DNA from 3 places in the Mesorhizobium sp. M0898 genome. Region 1 is predicted to be linked to each of the others. Evidence: riboswitches for the same ligand, from Rfam matches in the RefSeq annotation. Region 1 holds a riboswitch; each other region holds the start of a gene.
What was found. A riboswitch is a leader RNA that binds a small molecule or an ion and turns the genes downstream of it on or off. The one in region 1 is predicted to bind cobalamin.
Positions count from the first base shown of each region.

Region 1 (3,267 bases):
AATACTCTTGATAAATCCGCAATATGTCCGCACCATTGAGCTTATCGGTGACGATGTAGAGGAGATGCCAGAGTATTATCATCCAGAAATCTATCGGGCTTTGGATGACTGGGATAAGGGTGAGGTTTCAGGAAAGCTGAAGAAAGAATGCGATGCCATCATCGCAGAGATGGGTGATCAGGAAGCCGTGCGCATGGCCTCCTATGTTCGCGTCACATATGACGACGGAGAAGATGAGTGGAACTTCTTGGATGAAGAAACCGCTACGACTTTCTTCGGATTGGAAGCTGCGACCTTTGACGTTCCCCAGTGTAGTTTCGCCGAAGTGGAGGAAGAAGGTTACTACCGAGCGCGATACGCCAACCTTGATCGCGTCGCGGTGATGGAGGTTCCAAGCGACCGTTATCATAGATTGACCGCGCCCGAGGAAGCTTAGAACCATCCACGAAGGGCGCATGTTACATCTCGACCTTGCGTGGTGCGTTTTCAGTACGAGATGACGTTAAGCGTAGGTAGTGGCAGGTAAGAGTGCTCGACCAGAAGCTCAACTGCCTCCTCAATATCGCTGCCGATGTGCCGCAGGACACGTCCACGGGAGCGTGGATAGGCGTGAAGTTCCTGCACTCCACGGTCCGCTCTCCCATCGCCGGTGTGTGCCCGACGCCATCTTGTGGACGAGCTTGGCCGCCTGCACCCGGTTGTATTCCGGCTTGCGGTCCGCCTGGGCGGTCCGCCGCGATGGCTATCTCCATGTCAATCGGCGCCGAACTTTGACTGCCCGCTGCTTTTGATGAATTTGGCGAGGTCCCGCGCATAATCACTCTTGGTCTTCTCCTTGAGGCCCTGTGTCGCGAACTTGTGGTCCAGCAGGGCAAACAGGTCAAAGTCCCCTTCCGCCTGTGGCGCTGGCTTGCCCTCACCGCCCTCGGCTTCCCAATTGGGGACCGCTTCTGCGCGCTGCACCGTGGCGATTGTCCGCCCAAGACGCATCACAAGATCGAACGCCAAACCGTGCGCGTGCACGACGATTTGCCGCTCAGGCCTCATTTGGACAGGACTTGAGCTGGCCCGGTGGTTTGAGCCGGGTTACCTTGAGCCGGTGGGCTGCGAACAAGCAGTTCGAGACATTGGCCTCGATCACTTCGCAACACGCCGCTGCGCCTGGCCTCGGTGTGCTCCCCCCGAAATCGTTGTGTCATATCACCGAGGGCATCACGGCCAACAGCTTCCACATGGGCAACAGCCTCGCCATTGAGCCGAATATGGTCGCGAGCAGATCACCAACGAAGCGGTCGGAACCTCGGAGCCGAAGTTCGACGCCGAGGTGGTTCGCATGATGCGCTAAGCAGCACCACGGCGCTTGCCGGTATGTTTGCTGCCGGCAGCCGACGAACTCCTATCCTCCTGGACAAGGGCGCCGTGCGTCATTGCTTTGATTTACCGGCCGCTCAAGGCTTCCACAGTTTTCGCTTTCGAGGCGACCTTTGGAACATGCCAACGGAAATTTAACATAACGACATAAACATTTCTTTATGCGGCGTTGACAGAGAAGCGAACTGCTGTAATTGTCTCCCGCGTCGTGGTTCTCCGTACGGCGCTGCCGCAGCGGAGCTAAGAGGGAAGCCGGTGCGATGCCGGCGCTGCCCCCGCAACTGTTAGCGGCGAGCCAACCCCACTCATGTCACTGAGGCGAATAGCCTTGGGAAGACGGGTAGAGGCTATGACCCCGCGAGCCAGGAGACCTGCCACGGCGAATTACGTCCACGGGCGGGGTGTCTCGGTGGCCGCTGCAGCCTGGCGTTCGTGCCGGCCTGCTAGCGCCTTCCTTGTCACCGACGCCCCAACCATCGGGGTCTGGCATGACTGTCTCTCAGCAAATTCCTGTAGCAACGCTCGGCGTGCCCCGCTTCGGTCGTCGGCGAGAACTGAAATTCGCGCTTGAAAGCTACTGGTCCGGAAAATCGTCCGCTGCCGACCTTCTCACGACGGCGAAGGCGCTCCGTGCCGCTAGCTGGGAGGAGCAACGCGATCGCGGCGTGTCGAAAATCCCGTCGAACGACTTCTCGCTTTACGACCATGTGCTCGACACCGCAGCCATGGTCGGCGCCCTTCCGTCCCGTTACGGCTGGAATGGCGGCGAGGTCCCACTCGACATCTACTTCGCTATGGCGCGCGGCAACCAAGGTCAGACGGAGGATTGTGGGCACGGTGGTCACCAGCATGCGGCTCATCGGCCTGGCGTAGCCGCGATGGAAATGACCAAGTGGTTTGACACCAACTATCACTACATTGTGCCGGAACTAGACGATGATCAGACGTTCGCTCTTTCGTCGACGAAGCCGGTTGATTACTTCCTCGAGGCTAAAGCCCTCGGCATTCACACACGCCCAGTCATCCTTGGACCGGTCACCTTCCTCAAGCTGGCTAAATCGCCTGCCGAAGGCTTCGATCCCATCGCGCTCCTACCACGGCTTCTGCCCGTCTACGAGCAACTCCTGCGGAGCTTGAAGCTGTCGGGCGCCGATTGGGTGCAGATCGATGAGCCAGCGCTTGTCCTCGATCTGAACCCGAACGAACGAGCTGCGTTCGAATTCGCCTATGGCCAGCTGTCGAAAGCCGCGCCCGAGCTGAAGATCATGCTGGCTACCTATTTCGGGCCGCTGGGAGACAATCTCGAAACCGCGGTTTCTCTGCCCCTGGCCGGGCTGCATATTGATCTCGTGCGCGCTCCCGGGCAGCTGGAAACGGTGGGTCGGCTCGCACCGAAGGATCTGGTGCTCTCGCTTGGCTTGATCGATGGCCGCAACGTCTGGCGTGCGAACCTGCCCGCCATTCTCGACCGCATCAAACCGATCGTCGCCGGCTGGCCCTTGGACCGCGTCGAGATCGCGCCTTCTTGCTCGATGCTGCATGTGCCGATCGACCTCCGCATGGAGACGGAACTCGACGCGGACATCAGGTCGTGGCTCGCCTTCGCGGCCCAGAAGACCCACGAGTTGGTGTTGCTTGCCCGGGCCCTGTCCCAAGGCAGGGATGCGGTGGCAGGCGCGTTGAAAGCGTCTGCCGAGGCTGCCGCCACTCGCGTGACATCCACGAAGATCCATGACCCGCTGGTTGAGGGGCGGATCGCCAGCATTGACGACAGCATGAAGCGACGAGAGAGCGCTTTTGCCGAGCGCTCCAGAGTCCAGGCCGGCACGCTCGGGCTGCCGCCGTTCCCGACGACGACCATCGGGTCCTTCCCGCAGACGCCGCAGGTACGCAGGG
Region 1 is NZ_JAMYOE010000036.1:55,907-59,173, reverse strand. It holds gene NKH90_RS27055 (helix-turn-helix transcriptional regulator) at 1-436, shown strand, start outside; gene NKH90_RS27050 (hypothetical protein) at 754-1,008, opposite strand; cobalamin riboswitch at 1,564-1,764, shown strand; gene metE (5-methyltetrahydropteroyltriglutamate--homocysteine S-methyltransferase) at 1,860-3,267, shown strand, end outside.

Region 2 (3,267 bases), on a different contig from region 1:
TCGCGCAAGGCGGCGAGCCGCATCGACGGCAGGCGGTGCGCATCTGCCCTCCACGCCGCCGCCAGCCCGGCCAGGTCGCTGTCGGTGAAGGACAGCGCCACGACATCCGCAGGCGTTTGCCTGAGATCGACAGGCTCGGCGAGATCGTCGAGCGAGGCGGATGTGGTGGTGAGGATGTGCATCGCGGCTCGTACCTGGGGTCAGCCGGCGAGGATACGCTCGATGGCCGGGCGGTTCAGCCCTTTCAGGCCGATGACGACCAGGCGCGAGCGGCGGTCGTCTTCAGCGGTCCAGGCGCGGTCGTAATAGTGGTTGACGCGCGGACCGACGGCCTGCAGCAGGAGCCGCATCGGCTTGCCGCCGACTTCGACGAAACCCTTGACGCGCAACACGTTTTCTTCCTCCGCCGCCGTGGCGACCCGTTGTGCGAGCTCGTCCGGGTTGGACACAGACGCGATGTCGATGACGAACGAGTCAAAATCGTCATGTTCGTGGTCGAGCTCGTCGTCGTGGTGGGTCTTGCGGTTCTCGATGTCGTCCTCGACGGCGAGGCCGAGGCCGAGCAGCACCGACGGGTCGACCTTGCCTTGCGAAGTCGGTACGATCTTCACCGCCCGCGCAACGTGCTTGCCGATGACGGCATTGGCACGGGCCGAGCCGGCTGCGTCCATCAGGTCGCTCTTCGACAGGATGATCAGGTCGGCGCAGGCGAGCTGGTCTTCGAACACTTCCTCGACCGGATCGTCATGGTCGAGCGTCTCGTCCTGCGCGCGCTGGGCCTGCAGGGCGTCCATGTCGTTGGCTACGCGGCCATCAGCCAGCGCCGGTCCGTCGACCACGGCAATGACGCCGTCCACCGTCACGCGGCTTTTCACCGACGGCCACTGGAAGGCCTGGACCAGCGGCTTGGGCAAAGCGAGGCCGGATGTCTCGATCAGGATGTGGTCGACCCTCGGCGTCAGCGACAGGATCTGGTCCAGCGCCGGTACGAAATCATCGGCGACGGTGCAGCAGATGCAACCATTGGCCAGCTCGACGATGTTTTCCTCGGGGCAGGTGTCGATGGCGCAGCCCTTCAGAATCTCGCCGTCGATGCCGATGTCGCCGAACTCGTTGACGATGATGGCCAGGCGCTTGCCTTTGGCGTTTTCGAGCAAATGGCGGATCAACGTCGTCTTGCCGGCGCCGAGAAAGCCGGTGACCACGGTGCAGGAAACGCGTGAAAGGGAGGCAGCGGTCATGTCAGGTCCTTCAAAAGGTCGAGGGGAGGGATGCGGGCAACAAGGCCGCGCTTCAGGCAATCGGGACGGCCGCGCCAAGGAATGAGCCCATCCGTCGAGGTGGCAAACAGCTTTGCCCCGGTGACGAGATCGGCGCCGCTGGTCGTGGTCAGATCACCGAAGACGTAACTCCAGCAGCCGTCGCGCAGCATGGCCGCGCTGAGCCGGCGCTTGCAATTGCCGAGGCATTCGACGGTGCGGATTTTGATGTTTTCGCTGGAAGCGGCGCGGCGCGTGTCCTCTGCGAGCAGTTCGCCGGCGCGCGGATGAGCGTCCGAACCGGTCTCGTCACGGCATGACGAGCAGACGATGACGGTAACGCCGGCCGGGGAATCACCAAGGCCGGACAATAAATCCGCTGTCTCAGCCGGAAAACTGCTGTCGCGTTCCAAATCAGGCTCCTTGCCCGGAAAACCCGCCAGGCGATCGGATTCTTATGTCCTAGACGGCAGGTCTCCTGGCTCGCGGGTCATCGCCTGGGTGCCGCCTTCCCGGGAACATCCCAGTGGTTTTCGGCCTTGGCTCGTCGCTTACAGTTGCGGGGACAGCCGCGGATTTGAAATCGAGATTTCGCACCGCATTCCCTCTTGGCCCTTGCCGTTGCGGGCAGGGGACCGTCTGGAACGGATTTAGGCTTGTGGGGGCAGTCGTGTCAACGCACGTCTATGGCGCGGCGATATCCGCGAGCGGCCGGCCGAGGTCGCCGGCAGCGGTCACCTCGATGCGTTCCAGGCCGAGCCAGCCCTGCATCTGCTTCAATTCTTCGAAAAGCTCGGCTGCGGTTTGCAGCGAGGCGCCGGGCTCCGCATAGGCGGCATGGACGCGCAGTACGCCGGCCGGGCGGTCGGCCCTGAGGTCAACGCGCCCGACGATGCTGTCGCCGAGCAGGAATGGCAGCACATAATAGCCATACCGGCGCTTTTCGGCCGGCGTGTAGATCTCGATGCGGTAGTGGAAATCGAACAACCGCTCGGTGCGCGACCGCTCGAAGACGACAGGATCGAACGGCGCGAGCAAGGCGCGCGCCTCGATCTTGCGCGGCAAACGGGCGTCCTTGTGGAGATAGGCTGTTTTGTTCCAGCCTTCGACGCTCACCGGCAACAGGTCGCCGGCCTCGACCAACTCCTCGATGCGGCCCTTGATGTCGGCGGGCGAGAGGCGGAAATAGTCGCGCAGGTCTCCTGCCGTGGCGATGCCGTGGGCGCGGGCCGAGATGCGCAGCAATTCGCGGTGAGCGTCTTCGGTGGAGGGCGTTGGCAGACTCAGTATTGTTGGCGGCAGCACGCGCTCCGGCAGATCGTAGAACCGTTCGAAGCCGCGGCGATGCGCCGTGGTGATGCGGCCGGCCCAGAACAGCCATTCGAAGGCGTGCTTGGCATGGCTCCAGCCCCACCAGCCGCCCGAACCCTTCTGCCCTTCGAAAGCCGACGCCGCGATCGGGCCTCGTTCGGCGACCTCGCGATAGATGTCTTCGATATAGGCGGCGTGCTCGCGGCCCCATTTGGCCAGTCCGCTGTACATTTCGTCGCCGCACTCGGCCCGCTGCATGCGCCAGCGCATCAACGGATAGGTCTCGACCGGCAAGAAGGAGGCTTCGTGCGCCCAATATTCGAAGACCATGCGCTTGCGCGTTACGGCGGCGTCGTCGAGCAGCGCCAGCTTGTAGGGGCCAAGCCGCGAATAGAGCGGCATATAGTGGGCGCGCACCACGGCGCTGACGGAATCGATCTGCAGCAGGCCGGTACGGGCAAGCACGCGGGCCAGATGCCGGCGGTCAGGCGTGCCGGTGGGTCGCGGGTCATTGAATCCCTGTGCCGCGAGCGCGATGCGGCGGGCCGTGGCAAGCGAGATTTTTTCCTTCATGAAGGCGGCATCCGGAGGATTTTAGACAGAGAAAATGACCTGCGATTCCGTGCCATGCTAGCAGGGTTTTGGCGGCATCCATGTCAGGAGAGAAAAGTGGAGTAAAAAGTGAAGGAAATCAAAC
Region 2 is NZ_JAMYOE010000001.1:592,361-595,627, reverse strand. It holds gene NKH90_RS02920 (cobaltochelatase subunit CobN) at 1-182, opposite strand, end outside; gene cobW (cobalamin biosynthesis protein CobW) at 201-1,241, opposite strand; gene NKH90_RS02910 (DUF1636 family protein) at 1,238-1,672, opposite strand; cobalamin riboswitch at 1,711-1,914, opposite strand; gene NKH90_RS02905 (winged helix-turn-helix domain-containing protein) at 1,944-3,143, opposite strand.
Region 2: it holds a riboswitch for cobalamin, as region 1 does, so the genes downstream of both, NKH90_RS02910 (DUF1636 family protein) here and metE (5-methyltetrahydropteroyltriglutamate--homocysteine S-methyltransferase) in region 1, are expected to answer to the same signal.

Region 3 (3,267 bases), on a different contig from region 1:
GCCAGACGACACGATCCCCAAAACTAGCAAACGCGTCCTTCTCGCCGGTGTGCCATTTGCCCTTGATGAACTGAACGACGCCGACGCGCTTGCCATAGCCGAGCATCCTGAGTGCCAGCCCAAAGGCGGCCGTGGTCTTGCCCTTGCCCGGTCCGGTGTTGACGATCAGCAGCCCCTTCTCGACCGTCTTGGCCGCGACCTCTGCGTCCTGCACCGCCTTGCGCTTGGCCATCTTGGCGCGGTGGCGTTCCTCGTCCTTGGGATCGATAGTATCAGCCATGTCATTTCACCTTGAGCGGCAGCCCCGCCACCATCAAAAGCACGGTGCCGGCAACAGCCGCGACGTCCTGGTTCAGCCGGCCGGCGGCGTCGCGAAACCGTCTTGCCAGCGCATTGTCCGGCACGATGCCCTGGCCGACCTCGTTGGACACCACGAACCACGGCCCACGCGGCCGCGACAGCACATCGGCCAGCCTCCGGCATTCGGCCTCGACATCATGGTCGGCCAGCATATGGTTGGTCAGCCACAGCGTCAGGCAATCGATCAGCACCGGCTGGCCGTCAGGCAGCGCTCCGATCGCGCCGGCAAGGTCGAGCGGCGCATCGATGGTCGTCCAGCCGGCGCCGCGGCGCGAGCGGTGCAGCGCGATGCGCTGGCGCATCTCGTCGTCATAGGCTTGCGCCGTGGCGATATAGCTCCAAGGCGGCGGGCCGACCGTCACCAGGCTCTCGGCATGCGCGCTCTTGCCGGAGCGGGCACCGCCGATGACCAGGGTCAGTGACCCGGCAGCGCGGTCAGGCAAAGCTATCGCGCAGGCTGGTCGCCGTGCCCGTGAAGCGTCCGCGCACCACGCCGACGACCGCGCCGAGCACCAGCCAGAACACCAGATTGGTCAGCGTCACCGCCACCACCAACTGGTGGTGCAGGCCTTCCGGGATCGCCGTCTCGAAGCTATCGGGCTGCGGCGCGCCGACGATATGCGGCGCAACGATCAACGCCACGGCAAGAGCCACCAGCGGCAGCGATCTGCGGAAGACGATAAGGCCGAGACCGGCCGCTGTCGCCACCACTGTTGCCCACCACCATATCTGGCGTTGGACAAGGTCGGCCGCCGGCATCGCCGGCAGTTCCGGCGGCAGGCCGAGGCCCGGCGCCAGCGTGAACGCGGCAAAGCCGGCCAGCCCCCAGAACAGGCCCTGGCGCCAATTGCCGATGCCGCCGGCGAATTCCGAAACCGCAACCAGGACCAGCGCAAAGCCGATGCCGGTGACGATATTGGCAACGACGCTGAAGCCGAAGCGCTCGAAACCGTCGGCCGGCGCCCAGCCTTCGTCTTCCGCCGGAGCCATTGCTTCAGCCGGTGCCGGCGCGGCGCTGCTCATAGCCGTCGTGCCCGCGGCGTTTTCGGCCGGTGCCGCAGGTGCCGCGGCATGGCCATGGCCGCCGCCGGCCTGTTCGTAGACTTCCGCCTTCAGGATGAGCGGCACCGTGGCATAGGCTTGCATGCAGGCGAGAGCCACGCCGGCCACAAGCCCTGCGATCGCCGCGATGAACACGACGTTGCGAAACAGTGTCATGATGTCAGCCCCTTGTCAGTGGCAGGGAAAGCCCATCGAATGGCGATAGTCGTGCGCGGCATTGTGGACCGCATCGATATGCGAGAAGCCGACAAAGCCCATGACGAAAATGCCGAGGAATGCAGCAAGCGCCAGCTGCATGAGACGCGACTGCGAGGAGGCGGAAGCGCCGAGCGAAACGGAAGCGGTATTCATGTCTTGTCCTTTCGCCCTCCACCCGAGGGCATAGAAGTCAGTTTCCTGTCGCCGGCAGGTCTCCTGGCTCGCGGATCAGCGCCCTTCCCCACCTTCCCGAAGGCGAACCTTCAGTGGCATATGGAGAGGACTACCGCACACAGTTGCGGGGGCAGCCACGGCATTGGGCAAACAACTTGCCCTCACCGCATTCCCTCTTGGTTCCAAACGGAACCGACGACATCAGCGACTATAGGCAGAATCGCCGCGCCCGGCAAACCAAATTCCGCCGGATCGTGTGGCGAATGCGCCGCCTCGCCAAGCCGGTTGGCCGGCGCCGCGATTGACAATTTTCGCAGCCGGGTGTCGGCTGGCGGATGGAGAGGAAGCCGGGCATGCAACCCAGCCCGAACAAGCGATCCCTACAACGGCCTGACGCGGCCCGAGCCGACGCTGCCGTCAACAGCCTATTGGGACATCGCGGCCTATCAGCGCGATCTCGAGGCCATCTGGTATCGCAACTGGCTGCTCGTCTGCCGCGACGCGAAGCGCTCGCCGATCCGGCCGCCGATATCGACAACATCGTCGCGTTCGGTACCCAGGTGCTGGAGGAGGATGCTGATATCTGCGAGGTCAACCAGATGGGCCTGCGCTCGATGCGCCATAAGGCCGGCGTGCTGATGCCCGAGGAATACGACTTGCACCGCTTCCACAACTGGGTGTGCGAGCGCCATGCGGCGCTCGCACATCAAAGCGATTTGGGCAGATAACGCCAGGTGACGAAGCCGCAGGCCACCGCCAGCAGCCCGAGCGTCGCGAAAACCGCGCCCAGGCCGAAGAACGCCAGCACGCCGGCCAAAGGCTTTCCGGCTCTGGCCTAAAGCAGCCCTGATGCCGACCGGCGCCAACACGACGCAAGGCCCTGCTTCTTTTGACGGTGGCAACCGTGATAGTCGTCTTGCCGGGGCTGAACCAAGACAGCGAGACCATGAGCATCGACACGCCGAGCGCAGCCGTTCAGGATCAACCGAAGTCGAAGCGCATCGCCGCTATCGACATTGCACGCGGCATCGCGTTGCTTGCCATGGCGAGCTATCATTTCACCTGGGACCTCGAATTCTTCGGCTACACCGATCCCCGCCTCACCGCCTTCGGCTGGTGGAAAATCTACGCGCGCTGCATCGCCTCGAGCTTCCTGTTCCTGGTCGGCATCAGCCTCTATCTCGCCCATGGCAAAAAAATCCGCTGGACCGGCTTCTGGAAGCGCTTCGCCATGGTTGCCGGGGCAGCGCTCGCAATATCGCTGGTCACCCGCATCGCCACGCCCGACGGCTTCATCTTCTTCGGCATATTGCATGAGATCGCGCTCGCCAGCCTGCTCGGCCTGGCGTTCCTGCGCCTGCCGGCGCTGCTGACGCTGCTTGTCGCCGTATTCGTCGTCGCTGCGCCTTTCTACCTGCGATCCGAGCTTTTCGATCATCCGGCTTTGTGGTGGGTCGGCCTGTCGGCGACCAA
Region 3 is NZ_JAMYOE010000001.1:556,724-559,990, forward strand. It holds gene cobO (cob(I)yrinic acid a,c-diamide adenosyltransferase) at 1-280, opposite strand, end outside; gene cobU (bifunctional adenosylcobinamide kinase/adenosylcobinamide-phosphate guanylyltransferase) at 282-803, opposite strand; gene NKH90_RS02725 (CbtA family protein) at 796-1,578, opposite strand; gene NKH90_RS02730 (CbtB domain-containing protein) at 1,594-1,773, opposite strand; cobalamin riboswitch at 1,810-2,006, opposite strand; gene NKH90_RS02735 (SRPBCC family protein) at 2,148-2,522, shown strand; gene NKH90_RS02740 (heparan-alpha-glucosaminide N-acetyltransferase) at 2,741-3,267, shown strand, end outside.
Region 3: it holds a riboswitch for cobalamin, as region 1 does, so the genes downstream of both, NKH90_RS02730 (CbtB domain-containing protein) here and metE (5-methyltetrahydropteroyltriglutamate--homocysteine S-methyltransferase) in region 1, are expected to answer to the same signal.